2 linked regions of the Prochlorococcus marinus subsp. marinus str. CCMP1375 genome follow. The protein of the gene in region 2 binds, or shares a complex with, the protein of the main gene of each other region. Links are inferred from orthologs where the notes say so. Each region holds a gene or a part of one and is shown on either strand. Other genes may lie near its edges.

Region 1 (3,239 bases), 1.5 Mb from region 2 along the record:
GTGCTTGTCTAAATCGACGTCTCGGATTTCCGGCAAACCTTGAAGAAATAATAGATATTAATCCAACGAAGTCAAATAACAATAACACTGAAGATCTTATAGAAGCAACATTACAATTGCTCTCAAATTGGGACATTTCATATGGAGATTTTTTCAACCAACTTGCTCAATTAATTAATGATAATGGGCTGCCTAGAAACACCTCATCCTTAGAACCCTTAGCAAATTATCTTCCATTGCCGCCAAGAAAACAATGGAATAATTGGAGAGACATTTGGCACTACAATCAAGAGAGATTGATAAGTCTTGTCCCAAATGAAATCAACGCAATCAAATCAAGACTGTACAGATGGAATCTCTTAAATACACCTGTAAAGTCTAAAATCGAAGCTATCTGGAAATCAATTGATGAAAAGAATGATTGGGTTCCATTTCATGCTTGGATCAATGAAACATCAATTGACTAAATTCTATTTTTATCTTTACATTATATCCTAAAGAATAAAGCTAAATTTAAATATTTTTCTTAGTGACTATTTTTGAAAGAAAGTAAAATAAACTACCCATTACTATACCTGAGGAAAACCCTACAATTGTTGATCCAAATAATATTCTCATGGTAATATTCCAGCCTTGATGCCATATTTGAACATCTTTAACATTACTCAAAACTTGAACTGTAGCGTCACTGCCTAAAAAGTATGATCCAACTTTGTAATTCATCCAATACAAAGGTATATATGTAAAAGGGTTGCTTATCCAAGTCCCCATGATTGCAAGTAAATGATTAGCCTTAAACAGGCTTGCAAGACAAATCCCAATCAGAGACTGAAATCCGAAAAACGGAAAACACCCACTAAAAATGCCAATTGCTACACCCCGGGCTCTCTTGGCTGGAGTACCTTCTTGTTTCCAAATCCAATGAGAAAGGCTTCTAACCCTTTTAATTATGTTACGGAGGATTCGAATCATTTCATAACCTATTAGACACTAAACTAACGCATGAGAATGAAGTCGATCGTAGAGAAAACAATCTGATCATTAGTTTATGGACCTAGCTTTCTCAACCGAAGAAAACATTGCAGCAATAGCATCAGCTGTTGCACCAGGGCAAGGAGCAATTGCAATTGTCAAAGTCTCTGGAGCTTCAGCGAAAGAAGTCGTAAAAAATGTTGTTCGGACCCCAAGCAACAAAATTTGGAGCAGTCATAAAATTCTTTACGGACATGTCATAGACAAAAGTACTAAAAAAAATATCGATGAAGTTTTAATATTAATAATGGATGGACCTAGAAGTTTTACAGGTGAAGATGTCGTGGAAATCCACTGCCATGGTGGACTGATAGTTGTGCAACAAGTTCTTGATGCAATTTTAAAGCAGCCTAAAACTAGAAGGGCCTTCCCAGGTGAATTTAGTCAAAGAGCTGTTCTCAATGGAAGACTTGATATAACGCAAGCTGAAGCTATTAATGACTTAATTCATGCAAGAAGTCAAAAAGCTGCTCAACTTGCAATTGCCGGGATTGATGGTGATATTACTAATAAAATAAATTACTTAAGAGAAAAGCTACTGGATCAACTTAGTGAAATAGAAGCCCGCATTGATTTTGAAGAGGATCTACCAAAACTTAACTCCAAGAAATTATTAACTGATTTAATGTTGATCCGCGCAGAACTTAAGCAACTAATTAATGACGCAAAACAAGGCTCTTTAATTCGTAATGGCCTAAAAGTAGCCTTGGTAGGCCTACCAAATGTCGGCAAAAGTTCTATATTAAACCTACTTAGCAAACACGAGCGCGCCATAGTCACAGACTTACCAGGAACAACAAGGGACCTCTTGGAAAGTGAAATTATTTTGGAAGGCGTTCCAATAACGCTGATCGATACAGCTGGGATTCGAGAAACTAATAATGAAATCGAAAAAATAGGAGTTTCGCTAAGCCAAAAAACTTTATTTACTGCTGATATTGTTGTACTGATCTTTGATCTTAGTAAAGGTTGGAACAAAAACGACCAAAACCTTTTAGAAAAAATACCAAAAGGGACTCCAACTCTAATCATAGGGAATAAAGCTGATCTTAAATCCCAATCCACCAATATTCAACCACATGCAACTATGACTGCAATCACTGGGGAAGGAGAAAAAGAATTGATTCAAGAATTATTAAAACTAGCTGGTGCTAATGAACTCGAAGGTATAGAAGTTGCACTTAACCAAAGGCAATTAGACCTAGTCAAAGTTGCAGTGAATGCTTTAGATCAAATAGAAAAAGTAGCGGCTGAGAGCTTGGCTTGGGATTTCTGGACCATTGATTTAAGAGAAGCTATCTACAAATTAGGTGAGTTAACAGGAGAAGAAGTAACTGAAGCATTGCTTGATAGAATTTTCTCAAGATTTTGTATTGGTAAATAAAACAACTTATTATTGGGAAATCCAATTTCACTTTCCTTTCAATAGGACTCCCCAAGCAATTCATTGCCTGGGAGTAACAACTCTCATTTCAACTTTGTCTCCTCACTATTGAATCTTGAATATAATCACACCCAATATCCATCATCTTTTAGACACCTGGCTTAATGAAGACCTAGGTAGAGGTGATCTTAGTCAATCAGCTGTTGAAAATTACCGTGCTCATGCACACTGGGTAAGTAAACAAGAAGGGATCTTTTGTGGTGGTGAAATAGTGAAATGTCTTTTTCAGCGACTTGATCCATCCATCGAAATAACTTTACAAAAAGGAGAAGGTGCAAAATTGATGGTTGGCGAAAAAATTATGGATTTGAATGGCCCGGTAGCTTCACTCCTCGCCGGTGAGCGCACAGCCCTAAACTTAGCAATGCATCTCTCTGGAGTCGCAACTGCTACAAAAAGACTAGTTTCCAAGCTTCAAGGTACAGGAATTCTTTTAGCAGATACTCGGAAAACAACTCCTGGTCTTCGTCAACTAGAAAAATATGCCGTGAGATGTGGTGGTGGTATCAATCATCGCTTAGGGCTCGATGATGCAGCAATGCTTAAAGAAAACCATATTGCTTGGAGTCATGGGATAAAACAATCTATTCACACTCTTAGGTCTAATATTCCATGGACAACTAAAATTATTGTCGAAGCTGAAACAACACAAGAAGCAAAAGAAGCTGTCTCTGCTGGAGCTGATGGAATACTTCTCGATGAAATGTCTCCAAACGAAATAACTAATCTCATCCCTCAATTAAGAGAGTTAGCAAAACAAAAT
Region 2 (3,312 bases):
ATGGGAACGGGATTCTTTGCAAGAGCAAGATGGACGTAAAACTAAAGGTTTGGAGAATTCCACTAAGCAGCAGAAAATTCAAGGGGGGCGTCCTTTACCTCGATCTAGTCGGAGAAGAAATTAAGTTAATCAAAGATACTCGATTTGTTCCCGACCTGAGCTTCCAAGCCATTCTTCCAATTCTGGGCTGAATACTTCTCTTATGACTGTTAGTTCTCGTTCATGCCTAAAAAATCGATAATGCCTGCTCCAAAAAGGTCCTTTGATTTTGAATTTATTCTCTAACCATTCAGCTTTGACTAAAGCTAGTCCATCTACTTCACGAAATAATTCAGAACGTCCCTGTGTCAAGCTTTGCCAAATTGGTTGATTTTTATTTTTTAAGTGATGTTCTGCTTCATTCTTATTCCACCAGCTTTCTGCCCATGCAAGTGTTTGAGAACCACATTGCAGCCAAACTTGCCTTCTCAATAAGGGATGTTTAAGTTCGTTGACTTCTTTAGGTGCGTTTTTAACGGGACTAAGATCTGACTCCATTGCAATAAGCTCAATTTTTACTTCATAGCCAGTTAATAGACTGAGATGTCGCGTAGGGCTTCCATCTCCTAAAAGCATCAATTGCCATGCCCCAGGCAACTTTATAGGAACTTTGCCTGATATGACTGACGTTGTGAGTGCTTCCCAGATTGGCTCCGGCGATTGCAGTAATTTGTTTTTCAGAAATCAACTCCTAAGTTTGAATGAAGTTTTATTTTGGCTTCATTATTTCTAATTTTTGCTGCATGACTTTTGCGGTTTTGAATTTTAAGCCAGATAAGCAATGCACTGAGATCTGCTTTACTTACACCGGGCAATTGACTAGCTTCCCCAAATGTTTTTGGTTGGGTTGCATTTAATTTTTCACGAGCTTCTTGAGATAGTGTTTTTATATTTGTGTAATTAACCTCCGAAGGCAGTGCTCTCTTATTTTGTTTTTTTATTTGCTCTATTTGCAAATTTTGGCGTTTTAAGTACCCACTATATTTAATATCTATTTCTACTCCTTCTCTAACATCTAATGGGAGAGAGTTGTTAGCTAATTTATGCCGAATTAGATTATTCATATGCATTCCTGGTCTGCGTAAGAGATTCGCTAGGGTTATAGATCCTTTAATTGATGCGCCACTTTCTTTCTCTATTTTTAAAGCAATAGGATCACTATCTTTTATTCTTTGTTGCTCTAACCTTTTCTTTTCTTTTTCCATATTACTTTGCTTAATTTGAAAAATATTCCATTGATAATCATTAACCAGGCCTACTTTGTATCCTAGTGGAGTAAGTCGTCTGTCTGCATTATCTCCTCGAAGTATTAGTCGATACTCACTTCTACTAGTTAAAACTCTATATGGCTCTCTTAGATCTTTTTTTATAAGATCATCAATCATAGTACCGATATAACTTTCTTCTCTAGGAAATATAATTGCATCTTGATTATTAACGTACCTGGCAGCATTTAATCCAGCAACTAGACCTTGAGCCGCGGCTTCTTCATAGCCAGTTGTGCCATTAAGTTGTCCTGCACTAAATAGACCTTCTATTTTCTTTGTTTCTAGTGAGGCTAGTAGTTGAGTTGCTGGAAGATAGTCATACTCAACTGCATAGGCTGGACGAAGCATTACACAATTTTTTAGACCAGGTAGAGTCCGAAGTAGTTGCAATTGCATTCCTTCAGGTAATCCAGTCGATAGCCCCTGTATATATATTTCGGGCGTATTTCTACCTTCGGGCTCTAGAAAAATCTGGTGTGATTCTTTATCGGAAAAACGAACAATTTTATCTTCAATTGAAGGGCAATATCGTGGACCTTTGCTATTTATAAATCCTCCATATATAGGTGTGAGATGAAGATTATTTTTGATAAGTTGGTGTGTTTTTTGAGTAGTGCGCGTCATATAACAACTCATTTGTTGCCCACTTTTCCATCGCTCAGGATCGAAAGAAAAAAATCGATCTGCAGCATCACTTTTTTGTTCTTCTAAACTGCCAAGATCAATTGTTCTTCTATCAACTCTTGGAGGAGTTCCAGTTTTTAGGCGACTTGTTTCAAAACCAAGCTTTTGAAGTGCTTCGGTGAGACCTGTTGCAGCTTGTTCTCCTGCGCGACCAGCATCCATTGATTGATTCCCAATCCATATTTTCCCTTTAAGGAAAGTACCAGTAGTAAGAATTACTGCTTTGGCTAGATAGATACTGCCAAAATAAGTTTTTATGCCTTGGACCTGACCTATTGTTTTTTCTTCTGATTGCTCTTTTATTTTTTTTCTATTGGGAGAACTCTTTATTTCCAAATCGGTTACCATTGCTTCTCGAAGACTTAAATTTGGTGTTTCTTGAAGCATTTGAAGCATTTCAATAGAGTATTGCCTTTTATCTGTTTGAGCCCTAAGAGCCCAAACGGCTGGTCCTCTGCTGGCATTTAGGATCCTTTTTTGTAGAGCTGTTGAATCTGCTAAACGACCAATAACTCCCCCAAGAGCATCTACTTCATGGACTAATTGACTTTTGGCGGGACCTCCAACTGCAGGATTACATGGTTGCCATGCAATCCGATCAAGATTCAGAGTAAATAAGGCTGTGGAAAGGCCTAATTTTGCAGTAGCTATTGCAGCTTCGCAACCTGCATGACCACCACCAACAACAATTACATCAAACTTTTCTTTGGCATTGCTGTAATTACTCATCTCACAATTTTCAGTACTGACGTCTGGCACATTTATTGCTTAGTTTGCAAGATTTCTGAATCTTGTAAATTGAGGCTCGAAAAGTAACTTAACTGTTCCTATAGGACCATTTCGATGTTTTGTAACGATCACTTCGGTAATTCCTCTATCAGGAGTTTCAGGATTGTAATACTCATCTCTATAGATCATTAGAACGAGATCTGCATCTTGTTCGATAGATCCTGATTCACGAAGATCACTAAGCATTGGTCTTTTGTTGGTTCTTGATTCAACACCTCTACTTAATTGGGAAAGGGCTATTACTGGTACTTTTAGTTCACGTGCCATTGCTTTCAAACCTCTTGTGATCCTTGAGAGTTCTTGAACTCTGTTATCAGGTGTTGATCCTTCCATTAGTTGCAGGTAGTCGATAACAATCAGCCCAAGGTCTTTGCCTTGTTCAGCAATTAAACGTCTGCAAAGAGAGCGCATTTCTAACACTCCTAAATTAGGCTTGTCATCTATGAAAATTGGCAGTTGACCAAGTGTATTAATTCCTTGTCCTAGAAGGGGCCATTCTTCCTGATTTAATCTCCCAGTTCTAAGTCTTCCA

Evidence for each region.
Region 1: the proteins of mnmG (region 2) and mnmE are in contact, whole or in part, in a solved structure (PDB 9HIP), measured with the Escherichia coli proteins. The link is inferred for Prochlorococcus marinus subsp. marinus str. CCMP1375 from one-to-one orthologs.

Annotation. Positions count from the first base shown.
Region 1 is NC_005042.1:208,255-211,493, reverse strand. What follows is about bases 327-3,232. They hold mnmE (tRNA uridine-5-carboxymethylaminomethyl(34) synthesis GTPase MnmE), read left to right. Parts: upstream 327-1,048; coding sequence 1,049-2,416; downstream 2,417-3,232. Other genes in these bases: nadC (carboxylating nicotinate-nucleotide diphosphorylase), read left to right, coding at 2,532-3,232; PRO_RS01080 (DUF2062 domain-containing protein), read right to left, coding at 514-972; PRO_RS01085 (protein adenylyltransferase SelO), read left to right, coding at 327-467. Also shown: more of PRO_RS01085, read left to right, coding at 1-326; more of nadC, read left to right, coding at 3,233-3,239. UniProt on the Escherichia coli protein: Exhibits a very high intrinsic GTPase hydrolysis rate. Involved in the addition of a carboxymethylaminomethyl (cmnm) group at the wobble position (U34) of certain tRNAs, forming tRNA-cmnm(5)s(2)U34.
Region 2 is NC_005042.1:1,693,248-1,696,559, reverse strand. Bases 219-3,197 are described here. They hold mnmG (tRNA uridine-5-carboxymethylaminomethyl(34) synthesis enzyme MnmG), read right to left. Parts: upstream 2,721-3,197; coding sequence 717-2,720; downstream 219-716. Other genes in these bases: dnaB (replicative DNA helicase), read right to left, coding at 2,760-3,197; PRO_RS09050 (chorismate lyase), read right to left, coding at 219-687. In the rest of the region: PRO_RS09055 (hypothetical protein), read left to right, coding at 1-124; more of PRO_RS09050, read right to left, coding at 130-218; more of dnaB, read right to left, coding at 3,198-3,312. UniProt on the Escherichia coli protein: NAD-binding protein involved in the addition of a carboxymethylaminomethyl (cmnm) group at the wobble position (U34) of certain tRNAs, forming tRNA-cmnm(5)s(2)U34.